DNA from 2 places in the Sorangium sp. So ce145 genome. Region 2 is predicted to be linked to the other one. Evidence: riboswitches for the same ligand, from Rfam matches in the RefSeq annotation. Region 2 holds a riboswitch; the other holds the start of a gene.
What was found. Region 2 has a riboswitch for cobalamin ahead of WMF34_RS04890 (TonB-dependent receptor). Riboswitches for the same ligand answer to the same signal wherever they lie in the genome.
Positions count from the first base shown of each region.

Region 1: another riboswitch for cobalamin. It lies ahead of WMF34_RS20075 (TonB-dependent receptor domain-containing protein); the one in region 2 lies ahead of WMF34_RS04890 (TonB-dependent receptor).

Region 1 covers NZ_CP150315.1:5,402,748-5,410,464, forward strand. Annotated here, with positions in the region: gene WMF34_RS20060 (ribonucleoside-diphosphate reductase subunit alpha) at 1-887, shown strand, start outside; gene WMF34_RS20065 (ribonucleotide-diphosphate reductase subunit beta) at 947-1,903, shown strand; gene WMF34_RS20070 (hypothetical protein) at 1,938-3,170, opposite strand; gene WMF34_RS20075 (TonB-dependent receptor domain-containing protein) at 3,164-5,194, opposite strand; cobalamin riboswitch at 5,402-5,628, opposite strand; gene dhbC (isochorismate synthase DhbC) at 5,871-7,133, shown strand; gene WMF34_RS20085 ((2,3-dihydroxybenzoyl)adenylate synthase) at 7,130-7,717, shown strand, end outside.
Region 2 covers NZ_CP150315.1:1,314,817-1,322,533, reverse strand. Annotated here, with positions in the region: gene WMF34_RS04890 (TonB-dependent receptor) at 1-1,720, opposite strand, end outside; cobalamin riboswitch at 1,959-2,166, opposite strand; gene typA (translational GTPase TypA) at 2,317-4,203, shown strand; gene WMF34_RS04880 (hypothetical protein) at 4,281-4,775, shown strand; gene WMF34_RS04875 (LysR family transcriptional regulator) at 4,763-5,701, opposite strand; gene WMF34_RS04870 (haloacid dehalogenase type II) at 5,974-6,783, shown strand; gene WMF34_RS04865 (DUF1990 family protein) at 7,325-7,717, opposite strand, start outside.

The sequences.
Region 1 (7,717 bases), 4.1 Mb from region 2:
TCGGGCTCATGGGCCTGCAGGACGTGTTCTTCCAGATGCGCCTGCCGTTCGACGCCCCGGCGGCGCGGGAGCTCTCCAGGCGGATCTCGGAGGAGGTGTATTACCACGCGCTCTCGACGTCCGCGGACCTCGCGGCGGAGAAGGGGCGGCACCCGGCGTTCGACGAGACGCGCGCGGCGCGCGGAGAGCTCCAGTTCGACGCGTGGGACGCCGTCCCGGAGGACGCGGCGCGCTGGGAGGCGCTCCGCGCGCGCGTCCAGGCCGAGGGGCTCAGGAACTCGCTGCTCGTCGCCATCGCGCCGACGGCCACCATCGCGTCGATCGCGGGCTGCTACGAGTGCATCGAGCCGCAGGTGTCCAACCTCTTCAAGCGCGAGACGCTCTCCGGGGACTTCCTGCAGATGAACCGCTACCTGGTCGCGGAGCTCAAGCGGCTCGGCGCCTGGAACGACGCGGTGCGCGCCCGGCTCAAGCTCGCGGAGGGCTCGGTCCAGGGCATGGACGAGCTGCCCGAGCAGATCCGCGCCGTGTTCCGGACGGCGTGGGAGATCCCGATGCGCTCGCTCATCGACATGGCCGCGGATCGCGGGGCCTTCATCGATCAGAGCCAGTCGCTGAACCTCTTCATCGAGAACCCCACCATCGGCCAGCTCTCGAGCATGTACTTCCACGCATGGAAGAAGGGGCTCAAGACGACGTACTACCTGCGATCGCGCCCCGCGACGCGCATCGCCAAGGCCACCGTGGAGGCGCCGCCGGACCGGACGCCCGGGGATGACGCCGCGCCGCGCCGCGAGGGCGGCTGGGTGCCCGCGCCGCCGGCGAAGGCGGCCGCGGACGTGGCGTGCGCGCTCGAGAACCCCGAGGCCTGCGAGGCCTGCCAGTGAGCCGCGTCAGCCGCCCCGCGCGCCTCCTGGATCCGGGCCAGTGCCTCACCCTGCGCCCGATGGCCTATCCGGCCTTCTTCGAGATGTACCGCTCCGCCATCAAGAACACGTGGACCGTGGAGGAGGTCGACTTCTCCACGGACGTGGGCGACCTGCGGAAGATGACCGACGCGGAGCGGCACCTCGTGCAGCGGCTCGTCGCGTTCTTCGCCACGGGAGACTCCATCGTGGCGAACAACCTCGTCCTCAACCTGTACAGGCACATCAACGCTCCGGAGGCGCGGATGTACCTGTCGCGGCAGCTCTACGAGGAGGCGCTCCACGTCCAGTTCTATCTGACGCTCCTCGACACGTACATCCCCGATCCCGAGGACCGCCACCGCGCCTTCGCGGCCGTCGAGAACATCCCCTCGATCCGCCAGAAGGCCGATTTCTGCATGCGATGGCTCGATTCCGTCGAGTCGCTCGGGCGGCTGGACACGCGCGCCGAGCGGCGGCGGTTCCTCCTGAACCTCATCTGCTTCGCCGCGTGCGTCGAGGGGCTCTTCTTCTTCGGCGCGTTCGCGTACGTGTACTTCCTGCGCTCGCGCGGCCTGCTCCACGGGCTGGCCGCGGGGACGAGCTGGGTCTTCCGCGACGAGAGCGCGCACATGCGCTTCGCCTTCGAGGTCGTGAGCACGGCGCGGCGCGAGGAGCCCGAGCTCTTCGACGCCGGGCTCGCGCGGTCGATCCTCGACATGATGGATGAGGCGATCGCCTGCGAGGCCCGGTTCGCCGAGGATCTCCTCGGCGCCGGCGTGGCGGGCATGTCGGCGCGCGACGTGCGCCGCTACCTGGAGTTCTGCGCCGACCAGCGGCTCGCCACGCTCGGCATGCCGAAGCGCTACGGGGCGAAGAACCCGTTCTCGTTCATGGATCTGCAAGACGTCCAGGAGGTCACGAACTTCTTCGAGCGCCGCGTCTCCGCGTACCAGGTCGGCGTCTCCGGGGAGGTCGTCCTGGACGCCTCGTTCTGACGTCGATCAACCGACGCACCGCCCGCGGGGCCGATCAGAGCCCGCCGATCCCTCGCGGCGGGAGCCCGATCTCGGTGTCGACGGTCGCGTCCTCCAGCGGCTCGAGCGCGCCGTTCGCCGCCACCTTCCAGCGGCGGAGCTTGCTCCTCTCCGCGTCGCTCAGCAGGCAGACATCGCCGCAGCCGGGCGAGCAGTGGACGCCGCCGAAGGCGTAGGACTGGGTCGCCTCGGCGAGCGTCGTGACCTCGCCCGTGGTGATGCTCACGGAGAAGGCGCGATCCCCGGCGGACGCGCTGCCCGCGTAGGCCGTCCCGAGGAGCACGTCCTCGGAGGCGAAGGCGAGCGTGGGCTGGACCGCGGCGCCGAGCGCCCTGGCCACGCCGAGCCGCTCGATCTCCTCCGGGGGCGAGGTGCGAGCGTCGTAGATCACGACGTCGCTCGTCGCCGGATCGTACTCCATCGCCTCGGCGTCGAAGCGGCTCGAGCAGGCGACCGCCAGCCGCTCTCCCGAGGGCGACACGGCGAGGCGCCCGCAGCCGTAGAGCCCCTGCACGTCGACCGTCCATGCGACGGCGCCCTGCTCCGGCGAGACGCCCACGAAGCGCCCTTCACCCACGGTCGAGAGGTCCGCGGCGAGCCGTCCGAGAGCCACGACCACCTCGTCGCCGACGCGCGCCATCCCCGACGGGCGCGGCAGGAGCCCCTCTTCCTCCTCCGGCAGGGCGATGCGCCCCGCGATGGAGTACTTCTTCGTGTCGACGATCAGGAGATCGCCGCCCTCGTCCAACGGCTCCACGCCCGGGCTCGGGTTGCTCCCGTAGCGCGACACGAGCGCGCGGTCCGCGCCCACCTCGATGTAGTCCTGAGGGTTCGCCTCGAACCCCTGCCCGACCGGGAGCTGCGCGAGGACCTCGGCGGTCTCGAGATCCATCCAGGTGATCACGTTCGTGCCGAACCGATCGAGCAGGACCACACGGCCGGACGGCGGCGCCGCCGTCGGGACGTCGACGTCGCCGGACAGCGCGAGGCTGAGCCCCGGCTTCGCCGCGCCGCTCGACACGAAGGAGGGCGACAGGGTGGTCCCGTCGAGCGCCGACACAGCGATGTTCGTCGACTGGTAGTCGCTCGTCACGATGACGACGCCGCGCTCGCACGCGTCGCCGTCGCCGCCGCCGTGGACGCCGCCCGTCGACGGCGGCGGCGAATCCACGTTGCACCCGAGCATCGGGATCGAGATCGCGAACGCAAACAGACTGATCTTCACCATGTTGACTCCAGTGTGAAAAACACGCTCCGCCCCGGGAGCGGAAACCCGACGACATCCGTACGCCGCGCGTCCAGGAGGTCCGCGACGCGACCCCTCACCGCGAGGTGCCCGTCGAGCCACCTCGCCTCCGCGTCGAGGTCGAGGGTCGCTTGCTCCGCGATCACGCCGAGCCCGGCGGGATCGGCGTACCGGCTCGACTGGTACACGGCCCGGATCTCGCCCGACGCGCCCGAGAACACGGCGCCGCTCGGGCGCTTCCACGCGGCGTGCAGGCGCGGCGCGACGACGAGGCGCGAGCGGAACGGGAGGAGGTCGTTCCTCGTCGTCCGCCCCGGCGTCGTGTCCCGCGGATCGAGCAGCGTCGCCGCGATCTCGGCGCGGAGGAACCGGGTCACCTCGACCCCGGCCAGGAGCTCCGCGCCCACGACGCGGGCGCGGCCGACGTTGTACGGGCTCACGTAGCCCTGACCGGACTTCTCGTACGCGACGAGCCCGGAGACCGCGCTCCCGAACGCGAACACGTCGATGAAGGCGCCGCGCAGCACGGCGCCGCGCCCCGTCTGCGCCCGGATCCCGGCCTCGATCGTGGCGCCCGACTCCGGCTCGAGCTCCGCGTTGCCGTGGACGACGCCGGAGACGCCGTACACCTCGCCGAGCGTCGGGACGCGGACGTAGCGGCCCACGGTCGCGAGGAACCGGAGCCGGTCGCTCCCCGCCTCCACGCCGACCCGACCGGTCGGGACGAGCACGTCGCAAGGGCGCTCCCGGTCCGCGCCGGTGGCGTGGCACTCCCCGCTCGCGAGGGCGTGCAGCGCGAGCCCCTCGCCGAGGCGCGCCTCCGCGCTGACGGCGCCGCGCGCGAACGAGCGCCGCGCCCGCGCGAGCGGGACGTCGTCCGGCGCGCGTGAGATGTCCTCGCGCGCGACCGAGAGCACGGGCCGCACCCGGAGCCGCTCGGCGAAGGAGAGCGTCGCCCCGAGCGTCTGCTCCAGGCGGCGGCCGGCGAGGCGGAGCTCCGGCGTGAGCAGCGCGAGCTCGAAGAGGGGGTCGTGGACCTCCGACCGCGCCTCGATGAACGAGGTGCGCGCCTCGAGCGTGTGCTGCGCCTCTCCGCCGAAAGGCACCCGCGCCGCGACCGACGTCAGCGCGCGCCGCGACTCCCCCCGCGCCTCGCGGGACGGCAGGAGCGCGAGCCTCGGCACGCCCTGCTCGCGGCCTGTGCCGTTCGCGATCACGTCGACGATCGCGCCGCCCCCGAGCTCGACGCGCGCGAGCGCCCAGGCGTCGATCGTGCGCACGTCGGCGTTCTGCCGGCGCTCCAGCTTGTCGTCGCTCTCGTCGAAGAGCGTCCCGCCATCGTTGACGAACGCGTAGCGGTTCTCCGCGGCCTCGGCGCTCACCCCGACGATCGCGCTCACCGGGCCCGCGCTGGCGCCGGCGAACGCCCACCCGCGCCGCGCGCCGAGCGAGCCCGCCATGGCGCCCACGCCGGCCGTCGTCCGGGAAGGCCGCCGCGGCTCGAAGAAGATCGCGCCGCCGGGGCCGAGGCGGTCGGCCTCGATGGGCGCGTGGCCGCGGTAGATCTCGATGCGCTCGATGAGCCAGAGGGGCACGAGGGAGAGATCCGCCGTCCCCACGACGTCGTCGTTCAGGCGGACGCCGGCGAGGTACACCGGCGTCTGCGTGGCCGTCGCTCCCCGGAGGGCCGCGGTCGCCGGCCCGCCGAAGCCGCCCGACTCGATGACGAGGACGCCCGGCTGCGTGCGGAGCACGTCCCCCGCCCCGAGCCCCGCGCCCGTGAGGCGCTCGCGGCCCAGCACCGACCCCGCGACGGACCTGTCCTTGGGCGGCGCGGGCGCGCGCATGGGATCCCCCTCGACGCGCACCTCCAGCGGGTCGGTCCCCGGCCGAGCGGCAGCGCGACCGCCGTCCTGCTCGACCTCCGGCCTGCGCGGATCGTCGGCGCGGGCGGCCGGCAGCGCCGCCACGGCGCTGCAGGCGGCGAGCGAGAGCCAGCACGCCACGCCGGCGCTCCGGCGCCGACGCGACCGACGATCCGAGGAATCAACCATTCACGCGCCGCCTGCCCGCGTCGACCCCGCGCTGCTCAGGGTGAGCTGAGAGCCGAAGCGAGGGGGCTGCGTGACGGGCCACGGCACCGCGCGCGAGCGAGGTGGTCGAGAGCCTGGGCGCCTTCCCCTCGAAGGCTCAGGTCAGCGCGCGCCAGAGCACCGGCGCGCGCACCTTCGGCAGGTCTTCGGACTCACGGGCGCCGCGGCCGTCGCCGGTCGCTCTCCTACACATCACCGCTTCCCAGGCTGCTCTGGTGCGTGCCCAGTGCTTCTTGGTGATGGTCGTTCCCGTTCACCGCTGCGGGGGCAGTCCCGGATTCTCACCGGGTTCCCTTTTCAGCTCGCCAGGCGATGGCCGGACGAGCACCGATGGCGGGGCGACTCGTCGCACCCGTCACGCAGGATGTCAACGCAGAAGCGAAGGCCCGGAGCGCCCCGTCCACGGGCCCACCGGCGACGCACACCCGAGACAGAACCGGGACTCCCTTGACAGTCCTGCTCGCGCGTGCCATGAGTTACTTGAAACTGATTTTCCTTATCAGTTATCGGAAACGAGCGGCCCGAGACCCGACGTCCAGCGCCCGATGACCTGAGCCCACGTGGCTCTCGACGCCCATCGGAGCTGAATGTGACGAGTTCCATCTCGATACCGGCCGCTGTCGCGCTGCCCGCGGCGAACGCAGGGCAGCTGTTGAAGCAATACACCCCTGAGTCGGCGTTCTTCTTCGCGTCGCCGACGCGCACCCTCCTCGCGCAGGGCGTGCACGACATGATCCTCGAGCCGAACGGCGCGGATCGGGGCGACCGCCTCGCGGACCGCGTCACGAGGGTGCTCGCGTCGGCGTCGAGGGCCGGCCAGGGCCTCCCCATGGTGGTCGGCGCGGTGCCGTTCAACAGCACGTCGCCGGCGCACCTCATCGTGCCGAGGGCGATCCAGAGCGCGGGCCCGCTCCACCGCACGTCGGAATCGCCGAGGTCGCACCTGCCGATCACCATCCAGGAGCTGCGCCAGGTCCCCGAGCCCCGCGACTACGTGCGCGGCGTCGAGACGGCGGTGGGCCTGATGCGGTCCGAGGCGCTGAGCAAGGTCGTCCTCTCCAGGATGCTGGAGATGGTCCTGCGAGAGCCGGTCGATCTCCGCCTCGTCCTCCAGCGCCTCTCGCAGCAGAACCGGAACGGCTACACCTTCGCGGCCAACCTGTCGGATCCCACGGCCGGGCTCTCCAGCGCGGAGCGCGGCGTCCCGACCTCGCGCGCGCGGACGCTCCTCGGCGCGAGCCCGGAGCTGCTCCTGTCCCGCTCCGGGCTCCGGGTGATCGCCAATCCGCTCGCCGGCTCCGCGGTCCGCAGCCCGGACCCCGACGAGGACCGCCGGCGGGCGATCGCCCTGCTCGCGTCCGAGAAAGACCGGCACGAGCACGCGATCGTCGTCCACGCCGTCGCCGCCGCGCTCCGGCCGTTCTGCCGGCGCCTGAGCGTCCCCGACGAGCCCTCGCTCACGCAGACCCCGACGCTGTGGCACCTGTCGAGCCGGCTCACGGGGGAGCTGCGCGATCTCTCGATCTCCTCGATGAAGCTGGCCACCGCGCTGCACCCGACCCCCGCGGTGTGCGGATACCCCACGGACCGCGCCCGGGACGCCATCGAGGCGATCGAGCGGTTCGATCGCGGGTTCTTCACCGGGCTCGTGGGCTGGTCCGACGCCAGCGGCGACGGCGAGTGGGCGGTCGTCATCCGCTGCGCCGACGTCGCCGGCCGGGCGCTCCGCCTCTATGCCGGGGCCGGGATCGTCATCGGTTCGAACGGCGAGCACGAGCTCGCCGAGACCACCGCCAAGCTCGGGACCATGCTGAACGCGCTCGGCCTCGACGAGGCGCCGGAGCGGGCATGAGCGCTCCGGAGGAGAGCCGGCAGGCGCGACCGCAGGCGCTCGACGGCTGGACTCCGTGGCCGGCCGAGATGGCCGAGCTCTACCGGCGCGCCGGCTACTGGCGCGGCGAGACCTTCGGGCGCCTGCTCCGCGAGCGGGCCGCGCGTCACCCGGATCGGATCGCGCTCGTCAGCGGCGATCGCCGGCTGAGCTACGGGGAGCTCGATCGGCGCGCCGATCGCCTCGCCGCGGGCCTGCTGCACCTCGGGCTCCGGCCGGGGGATCGCGTCGTCGTCCAGCTCCCGAACATCACGGAGTTCTTCGAGGTGTGCTTCGCGCTGTTCCGGCTCGGGGCGCTCCCCGTGCTGGCCCTGCCCGCGCACCGGCGCGCCGAGATCGCGTACTTCTGCGAGCACACCGAGGCGGTCGCGTACGTCATCGCCGACCGGGACGGCGGGTTCGATTACCGCGCGCTGGCGAGCCAGATCCGGCGCGACGTCGGGACCTTGCGGCACGTGCTCGTGGCCGGCGAGCCGGGCGAGCACACGGCGCTCTCCAGCCTGGACCGGGAGCCCGTCGAGCTCCCGGAGCCCGCCGCGGGGGAC
Region 2 (7,717 bases):
ACGCCTCGGTCGCGCCCGCGTCGCCGCTCCAGACCAGCTCCGAGTCCAGGTCGAGCAGGAAAGCGGCCCCGCTCAGCGACAGCCCGCGCAAGGGCGCGACCCGCACGCCGACCTCGTAGCCCGTCGCGGGCGTGATCAGCGTCGCCGCGCCCTCCCCCAGCACCGCGCCCTGCGCGTCGTTCGAGTGGAAGCCCCGCCCGAAGTGGGCGAAGAGATCGACCCCCTCGGCGGGCGACACGATCGCCGTGAGCTTCGGGAGCAGCTGCATCTGTCCCCGGGCGCCGCTCGATCTGTTCCCCGCCGCCTCGAGGTCCTCGCCCGGATCGTCCACGTTGACGTCGATCCACTGCGCGCGCGCCCCGAGCACGAGGCGGAGCCAGCGCCGGAGCCGGGCGTCCTGCTCGACGTAAACGCCGATCTGGCTCTCGTCGACGTGGGTCCTGCTCTTCTCCTCGATCCGCTCGCGCGCCTCGTCGTGGTGGAGGGACTTGTCGATCGCGTCCGCGCGGATCTGCGCGCCGAGCGAGGTCGTGAACCTCGCCCCGCCGATCTCGTATTGCCTGCGGAACCGGAGATCGGCGCCGCCGACGGCGCGGTCGTCGTTCTGCTCGATCTGGTCGCCGCGGACCGGGTCCTCGCTGAAGAACGTGAAGTTCGAGTACAGCGTGAAGCGGTACCGGACGAGGTAGGCCAGCGCGCTCAGATCGGCGTCCCGCCACGCGGTCGAGTACGCGACGGACGCCATGTGCCGCTCGGTCGCCCCGCCCTCGGTCGGGTCCACGGCGCCGAAATGGTCGATGCACGGCTGTCCGAACGCCGACGGCGGCGGGTTCAGGCCGCCCTGCTCGCCCTCGCCGCACACGGCGCGCGCGGGGATCTGGCCGGAGCCGTGCCAGGTCGATCCGTACGACATCCAGGTCATCTGGACCTTCCCGGTGTTGCCCAGATCGTGCGTGGCCCGCAGGTACACGTTGAAGCGCTCGAGCCGCTCCGGGCTCAGGAACGGCCCGTCGTTCCGGTAGATCTCCGCCGCGGCCACCGCGCGCCACGCGTCGCCGAGATCGGGCGAGGCGATGACGAGGCCGCGCTGGATACCGTACTGCCCCAGGCTGACCTGCGCGTAGCTCTCCTCGAGCTTCTCGGCGAAGCGCAGGTTGACGGCGCCCGCCGTACCGAAGTCGCCGATGCTCGCGTAATAAGGCCCCTTATAGCCGTCGAGCCCAGTCACGAGCTCCGGGATCATGAAGTAGAGATCGGTGAAGCCGTGCCCGTGGCCGTGGCTGACCATGTTGACGGGCACGCCGTCGACGAAGAAGGCGACGTCGGTCCCGTGATCGGCGTCGAATCCGCGGAGGAAGTACTGGTTCGCCTTGCCGCCGCCCGCGTGCTGCACGGCGAAGAGCCCGGGGACCGACTCGAGGATGTCGCCCGGCCGGAGCCTCGGCCTGAGCTCGAGCTCCCGGTGTCCGACGGAGACGCGCGACGCGGCCTCGCTGCCCGGCTTCTCCGCCTGGATCGTGACCTCGATCGCGGCGTCGCCCGCGGGCGCGCCCTCGCCGGTGGGCGCTGCAGCGGCGGCCTCCGGCGGGGCAGCGGGCGCCTCGGGGGCGTCGCCCTCGGCGCGCGCGGGCCGCGCGGCGGCCAGCACCATGGATAACGCGGCGAGCAGATGCAATGGATGGCGGTGCCCGTGGCTCGTCGTGACCGTCTCGCGCAGCATTCGTGTCCTCCTTCGCCGCAATCGCGCGGAGCGGCGTCGTGCCGCTCGCGTCGAGCTCCGCGAGGACGAAATGGCTGGCCATCGCACGGTGCGCTGGACCGACCTCTCGCCCCCGCGGGCGACCGGAAGGCGACGCGGGGGGCGGTTCGGTATCCGGGACGTGGCAGAGGCAGAGCTGCACCGGCTCGGACCTCACCGCCTCCCTCGAGGCTCCCAGGTCGAACCGGCGCCGGATGTCTCCCGCCGCCGGGCGCTGGCAGGTCTTCGGGCTCGCGAGCGCTCCGGTCTGACCGGATTCCTACTGTCCACCGCTTCCCAGCCCTCGGCGGGCCAGTGCATGGGGTGGAGGTCGTTCTCGCTTACCGCTGCGGGGCAGCCCCGGAGTTTCACCGGGTTCCCTCTTCGGCCCAGGCGAACGCCCGGGCACCAGCACGGCGCGCACCCTATGGCCGTGCGCCTTCGGCTGTCAATCGCTAGCGCTCCCCTCGCCCGCTCGGCGCGCGCCGCTCCTGCGCCACGCGCGCGCCGAGCGCTCTCCATCCGAGCGCGTCGACGCGCGGCCGCCGTGCAGGCCGAACGTTCGGGCTCTAGCGAGGATGGGCTCGCTCCTCCGTGGGTCGCGTGCTACACGGCCGCCGCCGTATATGCCCCGTAACGATCTCCGCAATATCGCCATCGTCGCCCACGTCGACCACGGGAAGACGACCCTCGTCGATCACATGCTCCGCCAGTCGGGCGCCTTCCGAGAGAACGAGGTCGTGGCCGAGCGGGTCATGGACTCGAACGACCTCGAGCGGGAGCGCGGCATCACCATCCTCGCGAAGAACACGAGCATCCGGTACCGCGGGGTCAAGATCAACATCGTCGACACGCCCGGCCACTCCGACTTCGGCGGCGAGGTCGAGCGCACGCTCATGATGGCCGACGGGGCGCTCCTCCTCGTCGACGCCGCCGAAGGCCCGCTGCCGCAGACGCGCTTCGTGCTCTCGAAGTGCCTCCAGCGCGGCTTCCCGGTCATCGTGGTCATCAACAAGATCGACCGGAGCGACGCGCGCGCCCACGAGGTGCTCTCCGAGGTGTTCGACCTCTTCTGCGACCTCGAGGCGAGCGACGCGCAGATGGACTTCTCGACGCTCTACGCGATCGCGAAGTTCGGCCAGGCGAAGCGCGAGCTCGAGCACGAGGCGAAGGACCTCGAGCCGCTCTTCGAGACCATCCTCGAGCGGGTCCCCGGCCCCTCCGGCGACCCCGACGGTCCGCTCCAGGTCATCGTCTGCAACACGACCCACGACGAGTACGTGGGCCGGCTCGCGGTCGGCCGCGTGGTCCGCGGCACCGCCCGGTCCGGCGCCGACGTCGCGCTCCTCGCCGAGGGCGGCCAGTCGCGCGGCTACGTGAAGATGCTCTACGCCTACGAGGGGCTGAAGCGCGTCGCGGTCGACAGCGCCGTCGCGGGCGAGGTGATCGCGATCGCCGGGATCGACGCGGTCACGATCGGCGACACGATCGCGGATCCGGCGCACCCCGAGGCGCTGCCGCGCATCGTGGTCGAGGAGCCGACGATCAAGATGAAGATCGGCGTCAACACGTCGACCTTCGCCGGCAAGTGCAAGCAGTCGAAGTACCTGACGAGCCGTCACCTGAAGGAGCGGCTCGAGCGCGAGGCGATGAAGAACCTCGCGATCCGGGTGGAGCCGACGGACGTGCCCGACACGTTCGTGGTGCTCGGCCGCGGCGAGCTCCAGCTCGCGATCCTCGTGGAGACGATGCGGCGCGAGGGGTACGAGATGCAGCTCTCGAACCCCGAGGTGGTGACGCGCGAGATCGACGGCGAGGTGATGGAGCCGCTCGAGCTCGTGGTCGTGGACGTGCCGGACACCTACGTCGGCATCGTGACCGAGCGCCTCAGCAGCCGGCGCGGCCGGATGGTGAAGATGACGAACCCCGGCTTCGGCCGCGCCCGCCTCGAGTTCCGGGTGCCGTCGCGCGGGCTCATCGGCTTCCGCGGCGAGTTCCTGACGGCGACGCGCGGGACGGGCCTGCTCAACACGATGTTCGACGGCTGGGCGCCCTGGGGCGGCCCGATGATGCGCCGCCCGACCGGCGCCATCGTCGCCGATCGCGCCGGCGTCTCGACCCCGTACGCGCTGCACCACCTGCAGCCGCGCGGCATGTTCTTCATCGTCCCCGGCGTCGAGGTCTACGAGGGGATGATCATCGGTGAGCACAACCGGCCGAACGACACCGACGTCAACGTCATCAAGGAGAAGAAGCTGTCGAACGTGCGCAACCACGGCAAGGACGAGAACGTCCTCCTGGCCAGCCCGCGGCTGCTCACGATCGAGACGGCGATGGAGTGGATCGACGGCGACGAGCTCGTCGAGGTCACGCCCGACGCGGTGCGCGTCCGCAAGAAGGTGCTCGCGTGCAACCGCCGAGAGCGCCGCGAGGACGCGATCGAGCAGTCGCAGGCGGTGGAGTGAGCGGCGGGGGACGTGCGGGGCATGCGGGGCGTTCGACGCGCGCCCCTGCCGTGCCTGCCGCGCGCTAGGATGCCCTGATGAGAACGCCGCTGCTCTTCGCTTTCCTGGCCTCGCTCGTCGCGCTCTCGGGGGCGGGCGCTTGCGGCGGGGCGGTCGTCGTCGACGGGCTCCCCGGGAGCTCCGACGGCGCCGGGGGCGCTGGCGCGGCCGTGGGGTCGCCATCGGCGAGCTCCGGCGGGGCCTCCGTCGAGGAGCAGAGGGCCTCGTGCGATTTCTTCTGCTCGCTCTTCGACGGCGTCACGTGTCCGGAGCTCCGGTGTCCCGAGCGCTGCGCCGACCTGCTCTCCGAGCAGCGCCCCTGCAACGCGCTGACCGCTCCTTTCTTCGATTGCATGGGCGAGACCGTCATCTCCGCGGACCGGATCCCCTGCACGTTCCTCGCGCCGTCGATCGCGTCGCTCTTCGATTGCCTGAGCGGGCGCGATCCGGAGTGCAGGACCGATTTCCTGCCCCAGACGTGCGACGCGCCGTTCGACAAGCTCAGGGCGTGCCAGGGCGATCAGGGCCGGTAGCGGGGGCGCTCGTCGCCTGACGCGCGCGGCCGCGCGCCGGGGTCGAGGGCGCTCCGGAGCGGCCCGAGGGCGTCGGCGACGAACGCGACGAGCGCCTTCACGCGCGGCACCCCGCGCGTGTCGCGGTGCACCCCGAGCCACAGCTTGCGCCCTGGCGGCGGCGAGGGCGGCGAGAGCAGGCGGAGGCCGGCGGTCGCGTCGCCCAGGTAGCGGGGCAGGCAGACGAGCCCGACGCCGGCGGCCCCCATCGTCGCCTGGGGCTCGCGGCCGTTGGTGCGCGCGGCGACGCGGGCCTTCGCGGCGACGGCGCGCACCCACGACAGGTCGGCGATCGCCGGGGGCTCGTCGTTCATGGTGACGAGGGTGTGGCCCTCGCACTGCCGGCCCCAGTCCGGCGGGCCGTGCTCGGCGAGGTAGGCCTCCGAGGCATAGAGCCCGAACCCGATCCGCGCGACCTCGCGCTGGAAGACCTCGTGGTGCTCGAACGCGGCGGCGCGAAGGGCGATGTCCGCTTCCCGCCGCGGCAGGCTCAGCCAGCGCGCGTCCGCGATGAGATCGACGGAGATGGCGGGGTGGCGCGCGAGGAACGGGACGAGCAGCGGCCCGAGGACGCGCGTGGCGAGCCACTCGGACGCGGTGATACGGAGGTGGCCTCTCAGGCCCGCGTCGCGTCCGGCGGCGGCGCGCTCGGCCGCGAGCGCGTCCTGCTCCATGCGCTCGGCGTGGCCGAGCACGCTCTCGCCCGCGGCCGACAGCGCGAACCCCGACGGCGAGCGCTGGAAGAGCCTCGCCCCGAGGCGCCGCTCGAACGCCGCGACGCGCCGCCCCACGGTCGGCTGGGTGACCTTCAGGACGCGCGCGGCGGCGGAGAGGTTGCCGTGCCGCGCGACGGCGAGGAAGTAGCGCAGATCGTCCCAGTCGAGCATGGCTCCGGGGCGCGGGGCGCTGCTGCCGGAGAGCGCTCCGCGCCATGCAAAGGTGCATGGCGAGTCTACGTCGATGGCGGATCCCCGGGCAACGGCGGACCGCGCATGCTCTGCCGCGTGCGTTCCCGCACCCGCGCGTTCGCGCACCCGCGCACTCGCGCACTCGCGCACCCGCGCTCTCGCGCTCTCGCGCTCTCGCGCTCTCGCGCTCTCGCGCTCTCGCGCTCTCGCGGGTCGCGTGGTTCACGTCCGATGATCCGATGGAGGCTGGCATGTTGACGAATCGTCGTGAGTTTCTCCACCGCGTGACCGGCACGGCCGCGGCGGGCTTCCTGGGCTCGGCCCCAGCCGGGACCGCCTCCTGTGCCGCGCAGCACGGGCCGGCGCCGCCGCGGCCGGCGGCCGGGTCGAAGATCAAGGCGGTCGCCTTCGACGCCTTTCCGATCTTCGATCCGCGGCCGATCGCGGCGCTCGCGGAGGAGCTCTGTCCTGACAAGGGGGCGTCGCTGAGCGAGGCGTGGCGCACCCGGCAATTCGAGTACACGTGGCTCCGGGTCGCGTCCGGCGAGTATGCCGACTTCTGGCAGGTGACTTCGGATGCGCTGGTGTTCGCCGAGCGCGCGCTGGCGCTCGATCTCGGGGAGGAGAAGCGGGCGCGGCTCCTCGGCGCGTACCTCGATCTCCGGGCGTGGCCTGACGTGCTGCCAGCGCTCCGGGCGCTGAGGGACGCGGGGATCCGGCTCTCGTTCCTGTCGAACTTCACGCCGAGGATGCTCGGGGCCGCCATCGAGAGCTCCGGTCTGGGGGGCCTGTTCGAGCACGTGCTCAGCACGGATGGGGCGAGGACGTACAAGCCGGATCCTCGCGCGTACCGGATGGCGCTCGACGCGTTCGGCCTCACGCGCGAGGAGATCGCGTTCGTCGCGTTCGCCGGCTGGGACGCCGCGGGGGCCCGGTGGTTCGGCTATCCCACGTTCTGGGTCAACCGCCTGGGCCTGCCGGCCGAGGAGCTGGGCGTGAGCGCCGACGCGACGGGAGCGAGCCTGTCGGATCTCGTGGAGTTCGTGAAGGAGAGGGCGTGACCGGCGGGGCCATGCCGTCGACGACCGAGTCGAGGCTGGAGCGACAAACGGGTTGAAACCACGAGAAAAGCAGGAATTTCACAGGGAGGCAGGGAGGCGGGGAGCGAGAGACGGCAAGAGGGAGAAATTCATTCTTTCTTCCTCCCTGCCTCCCCGCCTCCCTGTGAAAATTCTCCGGGTTTCAACGCGATCGGTGTCCTATGGATTCCCCTGCTGCACTCGCACTCACATTTGCATGATGACTTACTTCTTGATGAGTCGGCGCAGGCAGATCTGCATGCCGGGTTACTTCCAGACGAGGCACAGCAGGCATTTTTGTATGACTCTTCACTTCCAGGAGCCGCCGCGCAGAGGCGCTCGTGCGATCCCCTGATCCCGGGGCTCCCTGGAGAGGCGGCTCCGGGAGCTGCGGAGCTTCGAGGCGCTGCGCAGGATGCGACTCCGGGTGCCGGCGGCTGGCAGTGCGGGCCCTCGCGTGACGTGGTGAAGGGAGCGCGGCGCGCGGGTCCCGTCACGGAGCCCGCTCCGCTCCCGGCGCGCCTCACGGCGGCGAGGTCACGGCGCTGCGCATGGCACCCATGGAGTCGCGGGCGAACCGCCCCTGGACCCGGCGCGCGTAGGGATAGCCGAGGCGGGCGAGGAGGTGGTTCGGCCGGGAGACGGCGAAGATGTCGTAGGCGACCTCGCCGGAATGCTCGTCGTGCTCGACGAGGAAGCGCTCCTCGCCGCGCTCTCCGTGCTCCTCGAGCGTCCCGTAGGCGAAGCCGAACCGGCGCACAGGGCCGCTCGTCTCATCGACCGTGGAAACGATCCGGCAGGCGTTGAGCCAGTGAATCCCGAGCACGCGGACGAGGATCACCACGGTGACGCCGGCCTTCAGGGGAGCGTCGGGATAGCAGAGCTCGACCCAGCCGAGCCGGAACTGCGCCCAGCG